DNA from 3 places in the Skermanella cutis genome. Region 1 is predicted to be linked to each of the others. Evidence: predicted binding sites of a transcription regulator. Region 1 holds the regulator's gene; each other region holds the start of a gene.

The links. Region 1 encodes HrcA, which represses chaperone genes, less so after heat shock. Its sites were predicted from a motif close to GTTAGCACTCNCCNNNGGNGAGTGCTAAC; they were not measured.
Region 2: the regulator HrcA is predicted to act here: its motif matches at 1,914-1,942, upstream of groES (co-chaperone GroES).
Region 3: the regulator HrcA is predicted to act here: its motif matches at 1,881-1,909, upstream of IGS68_RS12585 (co-chaperone GroES).

Annotation. Positions count from the first base shown of each region.
Region 1 is NZ_CP067420.1:5,786,868-5,790,141, forward strand. It holds gene rph (ribonuclease PH) at 1-356, opposite strand, end outside; gene hrcA (heat-inducible transcriptional repressor HrcA) at 576-1,610, shown strand; gene grpE (nucleotide exchange factor GrpE) at 1,680-2,345, shown strand; gene IGS68_RS27065 (hypothetical protein) at 2,589-3,274, opposite strand, start outside.
Region 2 is NZ_CP067420.1:3,131,099-3,134,372, forward strand. It holds gene groL (chaperonin GroEL) at 1-1,436, opposite strand, end outside; gene groES (co-chaperone GroES) at 1,501-1,818, opposite strand; gene IGS68_RS14790 (usg protein) at 2,153-2,416, shown strand; gene IGS68_RS14795 (HPr kinase/phosphorylase) at 2,576-3,019, shown strand; gene rapZ (RNase adapter RapZ) at 3,016-3,274, shown strand, end outside.
Region 3 is NZ_CP067420.1:2,674,060-2,677,333, reverse strand. It holds gene groL (chaperonin GroEL) at 1-1,495, opposite strand, end outside; gene IGS68_RS12585 (co-chaperone GroES) at 1,533-1,820, opposite strand; gene hflX (GTPase HflX) at 2,072-3,274, opposite strand, start outside.

The sequences.
Region 1 (3,274 bases):
ATCACGTCGCAGTCGACCTTGATCTGGGTCTCGCCCATGCCGGACCGGTTGGTGACCGCGCGGAGCGAGCGGCCGATCAGGCGCTGGATCTCCTGCGTGCGGCCGGACTGCCGGCCCTTGGCCGCCTCGCGGTCGGTGCGGCTGCCGGTGGAGCGGGGCAGCATGCCGTACTCGGCGGTGACCCAGCCCAGCCCGGTGTTGCGCAGGAACGGCGGGACCCGCTCGTCCACGCTGGCGGTGCACAGCACATGGGTGTCGCCGAACCTGACGAGGCAGGAGCCCTCGGCGTATTTCGAGAAGCCCGGTTCCAGGCTGATCTGACGCAGGGCGTCGGGAAGGCGGCCGGAAGGGCGCATGGTGCTGTGTCCCGTGACTAGGTGTGGATGCGGAGGGGCAAGCTAGCCGCTCGCCCGCGCCCCGTCCAGTGCGGTCCCGCCGCGCGCCGGACAGGGACCGCCGGGGCGCCCCGGTTGATTCGCGGCAAGGCCCTGACTACATTGCAGGTTCGGCCAGGACGGCCGGGAGCAACCGGCTGGGAGGCCCCACATCGTGCCGTCAGCGTTGTCGAAGCTCATATGATCAGCGAACTGAACCAGCGCTCGCGAGACATCTTCCGCACCATCGTCGATGCCTACGTGGAGACGGGCGAGCCGATCGGCTCCCGCACCATCTCCCGCCGGCTCGGCATCTCCCTGTCGCCGGCGACGATCCGCAACGTCATGGCCGACCTGGAGGACTTGGGACTGCTCTACGCGCCCCACACCTCGGCCGGCCGCCTGCCGACCGAGGCGGGGCTGCGCCTGTTCGTCCACGGCCTGCTGGAACTGGGCCGGCTGTCCGACCAGGAGCGGGAGAGCATCGACGCCAAGTGTGCGACATCGGGCCGCAGCCTGCCCGACGTGCTGGCCGAGGCGTCGTCCATGCTGTCCGGCCTGTCCAGCTGCGCCGGGCTGGTGCTGGCTCCCAAGACCGACCGCGCGCTGAAGCATATCGAGTTCGTCAACCTGGCCCCCGGCCGCGCCCTGGTGGTCCTGGTGACCGAGGACGGCCTGGTCGAGAACCGGGTGGTCGAGGTGCCGCTGGGCATGCCGGCCTCCACCCTCCAGACCGCGTCCAACTACCTCAACGCCCGGCTGATCGGCCGCACCCTGGACGAGGCCAAGACCGCCGTGGTGCGGGAGATCGACGAGCAGCGCACCCAGCTGGACGAGCTGTCGTCGCGGGTCGTGGAAGCCGGGCTGGCGACCTGGGCCGGCTCCGGCTCGACCGGCCACCTGATCGTGCGCGGCCAAGCGAAACTGCTTGACGACGTGACCGCGCTTTCCGATCTGGAGCGCATCCGCGCCCTGTTCGAGGCGCTGGAGACCAAGGAGGCGATGCTCCGCCTGCTCGACGCCGCCAACAAGGCGGAGGGCGTGCAGATCTTCATCGGCGCGGAGAACACCCTGTTCAGCCACGCCGGCTGTTCGATGATCATCGCCCCCTACCAGGACAGCCGCGAGCAGATCGTCGGCGCGATCGGCGTGATCGGTCCGACCCGGATCAATTACGCGCGGATCATCCCCATGGTGGACTATACCGCCAAGGTGATCGGCCGCCTGCTCGGCTGACCGCCCGGCCCCGGAGAACCCCGGAATTCATCGCAACCCATTCACCGAGCCACGAACCGAGTATTTGCCATGAACGAACCCCAGAAGAAGCCCAACGAGGCCGACACCGACACGGCTACCGCCCAGGCGGACGTAAAGGGCCAGGCTGCCGCTCCCGAAGCTCCCGAAACCGCCGCGGCGCCCGGTGAGGAAGCCGCCGGTTCGGAAGGCCAGGGCGACGCCCAGGGCGGAGATCGGGTCGCGGCGCTGGAGGCCGAGGTCGCCGGCCTGAAGGACCAGCTCCTCCGCACCCTCGCCGAGACGGAGAACATCCGCCGCCGCGCCCAGCGCGAGCGCGAGGACACCGCCAAGTACGCGGTCAGCAGCTTCGCCAAGGAACTGCTGGCGGTGGCCGACAACCTGCGCCGGGCCGTCGACGCCGTTCCGGCCGAGCAGCGCGAGCAGGACGACGTGATGAAGAACCTGCTGGTCGGCATCGAGGCGACCGAGCGCCAGCTCCACGCCGCGTTCGACCGCGGCGGCATCAAGAAGATGGAAGCCCTGGGCGAGCAGTTCGATCCCAACTTTCACCAGGTCGTGTTCGAGGTCGAGAACACCGGCAAGCCCGGCGGCACCATCGTCCAGGTCCTCCAGGACGGCTACACCATCCACGGCCGCCTGCTGCGCGAAGCCATGGTCGGCGCCGCCAAGCGCGGTGCCGACGAGCCGGTCAGCCGGGTCGACACCCAGGCCTGACCCCATGCCGGGGGGAGGCTGCGGGCCCCTCTTCAGCTTAAGCATCGCGGGCCGGGCGGCCCGCGATGGCGCTTTTGGATCTTCCCGTAGTCTCGAAGCTCTCCTCCGGTCTCAAGATCCTTGCCGGGCCGCCCGGCGTCTGGCTTCAGCGATACGCCGGTCACGTTTTTCGGCGAAGCGCACGCAGGCGCGGCGGATCTGATGCTCGGCGAAGTTGGGATGCCAAGCCGGGTGGCCCGCAAGCTACGCCGCGTGAGCAATGATATCGATGCCGTAGATATCGAGGATCGGGTCGTTGAAGTGTGCGCTGCCGATGCGAATGAATTCGCGCACGGCATCCCGGGCCTCCTTGATGGCGTCCTGGTCACCGATGTCCAGGAGTTCGCGGATGAACTCGCGCAGCACGATCGGAGCAGCGGTCAACTGGCGTTGCGCGCCGGGGTCCATGCGTTTCAGGATCGTGATTCCGGCGATGCGGCTGATCAGCACATCGACGGGGTGCAGGAGGCGCACCTCGGTATCGCGGCTGAAGCTGCCCTCGACGGCAAGCGGCTCCTCCAGGATCTGCGCCCGTTTGCGCATGATCTCCGTATCCAGGCCGGCAATGGAATGCAGGAAGTCGATGGTGTAGTGCTCGCCGCGGAGCTTGATGTCGATGGCGGCGGAGTTCGGCGTGACCACATCATCGCGCGATGGGATCTTCAAATCGGCTTCAAGCATGCGGGCGAGTTCGGCTGCGACCGTCGCATCGCCGAAGAAGTCGATGTCCTTTGACTGGAAGGGAGCGCAGGCGCGAAGCTCTTCCTGGGCTTTGAAGAAGTAGTGCTCCGCCCACAAATTGAGAGCTTGGCCGCCGACGACGATGGAATCGAGCGACTCCGCGCTGGTCAGGATGCGGACCAGAAGGTCTCGGGGAATTTCTTCCGGGA
Region 2 (3,274 bases), 2.7 Mb from region 1:
TAGCCGAAGCTGGTGTCGGTCTGCTCGATCAGCTTGCCGACCACGATCGAGCCGTCGACGCCGGCGTTCACCGCGATCTGGCGCGCCGGAGCCTGCAAGGCGCGGCGGATGATCTCGACGCCGACCCGCTGGTCGTCGTTGGCCGGCTTGATCGCGTCGAGCGCCTTGGTGGCGTAGAGCAGGGCCACGCCGCCGCCGGCGACGATGCCTTCCTCGACCGCGGCGCGGGTCGCGTGCATCGCGTCGTCGACGCGGTCCTTGCGCTCCTTCACCTCGACCTCGGTGGCGCCGCCGACGCGGATCACCGCGACGCCGCCGGCCAGCTTGGCCAGCCGCTCCTGCAGCTTCTCGCGGTCGTAGTCGCTGGTGGTCTCCTCGATCTGCTGGCGGATCTGGGTGCAGCGGGCGTTGATGTCGTCCTTCGACCCGGCGCCGTCGACGATCGTGGTGTTCTCCTTGGTGATGACGACGCGCTTGGCGGTACCCAGCATGTCGATCGTCACGTTCTCCAGCTTGATGCCGAGGTCTTCGCTGATGACCTGGCCGCCGGTCAGGATGGCCATGTCCTCCAGCATCGCCTTGCGGCGGTCACCGAAGCCCGGGGCCTTGACCGCGGCGATCTTCAGGCCGCCGCGCAGCTTGTTGACCACCAGGGTGGCCAGCGCCTCGCCCTCGACGTCCTCGGCGACGATCACCAGCGGACGGCTGCTCTGGACGACGGCCTCGAGGACCGGCAGAAGGGCCTGGAGGCCGGAGAGCTTCTTCTCGTGCAGGAGAATGAAGGGGTTCTCCAGCTCCGCCTGCATCTTGTCCGCGTTGGTGACGAAGTAGGGGCTGAGATAGCCGCGGTCGAACTGCATGCCCTCGACCACTTCCAGCTCGGTCTCCAGCGACTTCGCCTCCTCGACGGTGATGACGCCCTCGTTGCCGACCTTCTCCATGGCGCGGGCGATCATCTCGCCGATCTCGCGTTCGCCGTTGGCCGAGATCGTGCCGACCTGGGCGATCTCCGCGTTGGTGTTGATCTTCTTGGAGGAGGACTTGACGGCGTTGACCACGGCTTCCACCGCCAGGTCGATGCCGCGCTTCAGGTCCATCGGGTTCATGCCGGCCGCGACCGACTTCACGCCCTCGCGCACGATCGCCTGCGCCAGCACGGTCGCGGTGGTGGTGCCGTCGCCCGCCAGGTCGTTGGTCTTGCTGGCGACCTCGCGCACCATCTGCGCGCCCATGTTCTCGAACTTGTCGGACAGCTCGATGTCCTTGGCGACCGTCACGCCGTCCTTGGTGATGCGCGGTGCGCCGAAGCTCTTCTCCAGCACCACGTTGCGGCCCTTCGGGCCCAGCGTCACCTTGACGGCATCGGCCAGAATGTCGACGCCGCGCAGCATCTTGTTGCGCGCGTCGATGCTGAACTTGACTTCCTTGGCAGCCATGTTCGTAAACCCTGATTGGAAATGTTGAGGCTGGAAACTTCAGGTCCGGATCGGACGGCGCCGGTCAGGCGGCCTTGGCGGCGGCGGCAGGCGTCCCGTCGAGCACGCCCAGCAGGTCCGATTCCTTCATGATCAGGTAGTCGACGCCGTCGATCTTGACCTCGGTGCCGGACCACTTGCCGAACAGCACGCGGTCGCCGGCCTTGACGTCGAGTGCATGGACCTTGCCGGACTCGTCGCGGGCTCCGGGACCGACGGCGATCACTTCGCCTTCCTGCGGCTTCTCCTTGGCCGTGTCCGGGATGATGATGCCGCCGGCGGTCTTGCTTTCCTGCTCCACCCGGCGAACCACCACGCGGTCATGCAGAGGACGGAACTTCATCGCGGAATCTCCTCCAAATCCAGAACCGGGCCGGTCTGGCCGGCCCACAAAACATGGGATCAATGGACCCCGGCCGAGCGTGCGCGGCACACGCTGTTAGCACTCTCGCCCGAGAAGTGCCAACTAGCTAATTGAAGCCGGAATCCGTTTCAAGAGGGTTTTTGCGGATTTTTTCAACGCCGCCGCACAGGCTGGCAGCAGCCCTGGTGATCGGCTGCTAACTTACTGATTAGAAAGGATGATTTTGCTTGTCAGGCAAATTGCCCAACGGCACACTCGGACGAAGATCAAGATGTCGGGAGTTCCACCGGTCGCAACCACGGAGGAGATCTGCATGGCAAGTTTGAGTCTTCAGCTGCGTGACTATCGCCTGACCGTCGCCGAGATCCTGTACCACATGCCGGACCATCCCGGGCTCCTGCAGAGCTACATCTGGCAGGACCTGGACCTAGCCCCCCGCTACCCCGTGCTGCGCAAGTTCCTGACCTTCTGGGAACGCGAACTGGATGGCAAGCTGCACTCCGTGAAGGTCGCGTCCAACTCCATCATCACGCCGAGCGAATGCCGCTTCGTCGATGGGGAGTTGAAGCTGCACTGAGCACCCGACGCGCCGCCGCGCCGGCCATCGGCGCGGCGGCCGATCCGGGACGCGCCGGCAGGACCGAAATCGCGTCGCAAGTCCCGAAAGAGCTATTTATCTCGGCGGCTGAGCATTGACAGCGGGACGCGGGCACAGCAACCTCCCCAGACCATGTTAATGATCTACGGCACGTGCGTCGCGCTGTCGGGTCTAGGCGTCCTGTTGCGGGGGCCCTCCGGCAGCGGCAAGTCCGATCTGGCACTGCGCCTGATCGACGGCGGTGCGCGCCTGGTCGCCGATGACCAGATCGAGCTGACCCTGGATGCGGCGGGCCGCGTGATGGCCCGGGCTCCGAAACCGCTTGCCGGGCTGCTGGAAGTCCGGGGCATCGGCATCCTGCCGGTCGACGCCGTTCGCGCTTCCCCGGTCGGGCTCGTCGTCGACCTCGCGGCCGACGACCGGATCGAGCGCCTGCCGGAAGTCGAGACCTGCCTGCTGCTCGACCGTCCGATTCGCCGTGTCACCCTCGCTCCCTTTCACGCCTCGACGCCGGCCAAGGTGAGGCTCGCCGCGGCACGCCTCAGGGCGGGCGCCCTCGAGCCTGTGCCGGACCTCCCATGACGACTCCAGTTCCCGAGGGAGGGATCGCCGGCGATCTCTCCCAAGATCCGGCCCGGGCCCCCTCCCCGGACGCGACAAGGCCCCGCACCGTCGCCATCGTCACCGGCATGTCGGGGGCCGGCCTCTCCACCGCGCTGAAATGCCTCGAGGATCTCGGCTACGAGGCGGTGGACAATCTGCCGATGAACATGGTCGACGCGCTTGTCGAACAGGGCGACCTGCTGTCCCGGCCCGTGGCCATCACGGTCGATGCCC
Region 3 (3,274 bases), 2.8 Mb from region 1:
TGGTCGGGTCGATGATGCCGGCCTTGAACATGTCGCCGAAGACGCCGTTCTGGGCATCGTAGCCGTAGGACGGGTCGGTCGACTCGAGCAGCTTGCCGACCACCACGGCGCCGTCGGCACCGGCGTTGTCGGCGATCTGACGGGCCGGAGCCTTCAGGGCACGACGGATGATCTCGACGCCGACGCGCTGGTCGTCGTTCGAGGTCTGGACGCTGTCCAGGGACTTGAGGGCGTACAGCAGGGCCGCACCGCCGCCCGACACGACACCCTCCTCGACCGCGGCGCGGGTCGCGTGCATCGCGTCGTCGACGCGGTCCTTGCGCTCCTTCACCTCGACCTCGGTGGCGCCGCCGACGCGGATCACCGCGACGCCGCCGGCCAGCTTGGCCAGCCGCTCCTGCAGCTTCTCACGGTCGTAGTCGCTGGTGGTCTCGTCGATCTGGCGACGGATCTGGGTGCAGCGGGCCTCGATGTCGGAGCCGGCGCCGGCGCCGTCGACGATCGTGGTCTCTTCCTTGGTGATCAGGACCCGCTTGGCGGTGCCGAGCATGTCCAGGCTCACGTTCTCGAGCTTGATGCCGAGGTCTTCGCTGACGACCTGGCCGCCGGTCAGGATGGCCATGTCCTCCAGCATCGCCTTGCGGCGGTCACCGAAGCCCGGGGCCTTGACGGCAGCGACCTTCAGGCCGCCGCGCAGCTTGTTGACCACCAGGGTGGCCAGGACCTCGCCCTCGACGTCCTCGGCGACGATCAGCAGCGGACGGCCGCTCTGGACGACGGCCTCGAGGACCGGCAGCATGGCCTGCAGGCCGGAGAGCTTCTTCTCGTGCAGGAGAATGAAGGGATTCTCCAGCTCGGTCGTCATCTTCTCGGCGTTGGTGACGAAGTAGGGGCTGAGATAGCCGCGGTCGAACTGCATGCCCTCGACCACTTCCAGCTCGGTCTCCAGCGACTTCGCCTCCTCGACGGTGATGACGCCCTCGTTGCCGACCTTCTCCATGGCGCGGGCGATCATCTCGCCGATCTCGCGCTCGCCGTTGGCCGAGATCGTGCCGACCTGGGCGATCTCCGCGTTGGTGTTGATCTTCTTCGAGGAGGACTTGACGGCGTTGACCACGGCTTCCACCGCCAGGTCGATGCCGCGCTTCAGGTCCATCGGGTTCATGCCGGCCGCGACCGACTTCACGCCCTCGCGCACGATCGCCTGCGCCAGCACGGTCGCGGTGGTGGTGCCGTCGCCCGCCAGGTCGTTGGTCTTGCTGGCGACCTCGCGCACCATCTGCGCGCCCATGTTCTCGAACTTGTCGGACAGCTCGATGTCCTTGGCGACCGTCACGCCGTCCTTAGTGATGCGCGGTGCGCCGAAGCTCTTCTCCAGCACCACGTTGCGGCCCTTCGGGCCCAGCGTCACCTTGACGGCGTCAGCCAGAATGTCGACGCCGCGCAGCATGCGGGTGCGAGCGTCGACCGAAAACTTAACTTCCTTGGCAGCCATGCCCTGGATCTCCTATATGGCGGTTGACGCGGGGTTCTTACTCGAGGACGCCCATCAGGTCGGACTCACGCATGATCAGAAGCGTGTCGCCCTCGATCTTGACCTCGGTACCGGACCACTTGCCGTACAGCACCTTGTCGCCCGCCTTGACGTCGAGCGCGGTGACCTTGCCGTCCTCGCCGCGGGCACCGGGACCGACGGCGACGACTTCGCCCTGCATCGGCTTTTCCTTGGCGGTGTCCGGAATGATGATGCCGCCGGCAGTCTTGTTCTCCTGCTCGGTCGGCTTCACGACGACGCGATCATGCAAAGGCCTGAACTTCATGGGATCTCTCCGAGATGTCTGTCGCCGGCCTTGGTGCCGGCTGTGGTGTCAGCGCTGGGTGTTAGCACTCAAGGCCAGGGAGTGCCAGCCGTATAACGGCAGATCTCCCTGCCGTCAAGCATTTCACCCCGGCAAATGGGGCCTTGCCCGATTTACACCAGGGGTGGCGGCCGATTTTCCCGGAGGCAAAATAAGGGCCGGCACCCCGGAGGGCGCCGGCCCCGAGCGTGCGGCACGCGGGTGGATCCGCGTCAGGTGGCGGGATGGTAGTCGTAGCGCCGTTCGAAACGGGCGAGGTCGGCCGGGTCGAGGGCGATCTGGAGATGGGCGAAGGAGTCGTCGTCCCGCCGTTCCAGCACGTCGCCCCGCTGGTAGAGCCAAGCCAGCGCCGCGCCGTCGTCGATCCGAACCGCGAGATCGACCGTCTGCCGGTCCATCGTCATGTGGCGGTCGAGCAGCCCGAACAGTCCGGGCAGGCCCTCGCCGGTCAAGGCCGAGACCGCCTGCATGTGGTCGTTCCGCGCCGCCTGGGCGAGCAGGGCGTCCCGGGTGGCGGCGTCGAGCAGGTCGATCTTGTTCAGCACCTCGACGACGCGGCCGTCCTGGGACGGGTCGATGTCGAGGTCGCGCAGCACCGCCTCGACGTCAGCCTTCTGGGCCTCCGTGTCGGGATGGGCGATGTCCCGAACATGAAGGACGATGCCGGCCGCCTGGACCTCCTCCAGGGTCGCCCGGAAGGCAGCCACGAGGTGGGTCGGCAGGTCGGAGATGAAGCCCACCGTGTCGGACAGGATCACCTTGCGGCCGGTCGGCAGCTCGATTCCGCGCATGGTCGGGTCGAGCGTCGCGAACAGCAGGTTCTTGGCGAACACGTCGGCACCGGCCATCCGGTTGAACAGCGACGACTTGCCGGCGTTGGTATAGCCGACCAGGGCCACCACCGGATAGGGTACCCTGTCCCGCGCCTTGCGGTGCAGGTCCCGGGTCCGCCGGACCTCGTCCAGTTCCCGCTTCAGCTTGATGATCCGGTCGCCGATCAGGCGGCGGTCGATCTCGAGCTGGCTTTCGCCGGGGCCGCCGAGGAAGCCGAAGCCGCCGCGCTGGCGCTCCAGGTGGGTCCAGGACCGGACAAGCCGCGAGCGCTGGTAGCTGAGGGCCGCGAGCTCCACCTGCAACTGGCCTTCCCGGGTCCTTGCCCGGGCGCCGAAGATCTCCAGGATCAGGCCGGTGCGGTCTATGACCTTGGCATGGAGCCCGCGTTCCAGGTTGCGCTGCTGGACGGGCGACAGGGCGTGGTCCATCACGACCAGGTCGATGGGTTCCCCCCTCTCCTCGGCGTCACGGATCAGGCCGGCGAAATGCTCCACCGTGCCTGACCCGAGCAGGGTCGACGGCTGAGGCCGGTTGACCTTGACGGCTTCGGCGTATGCTACGTCCAATTCGATCGCGGCGGC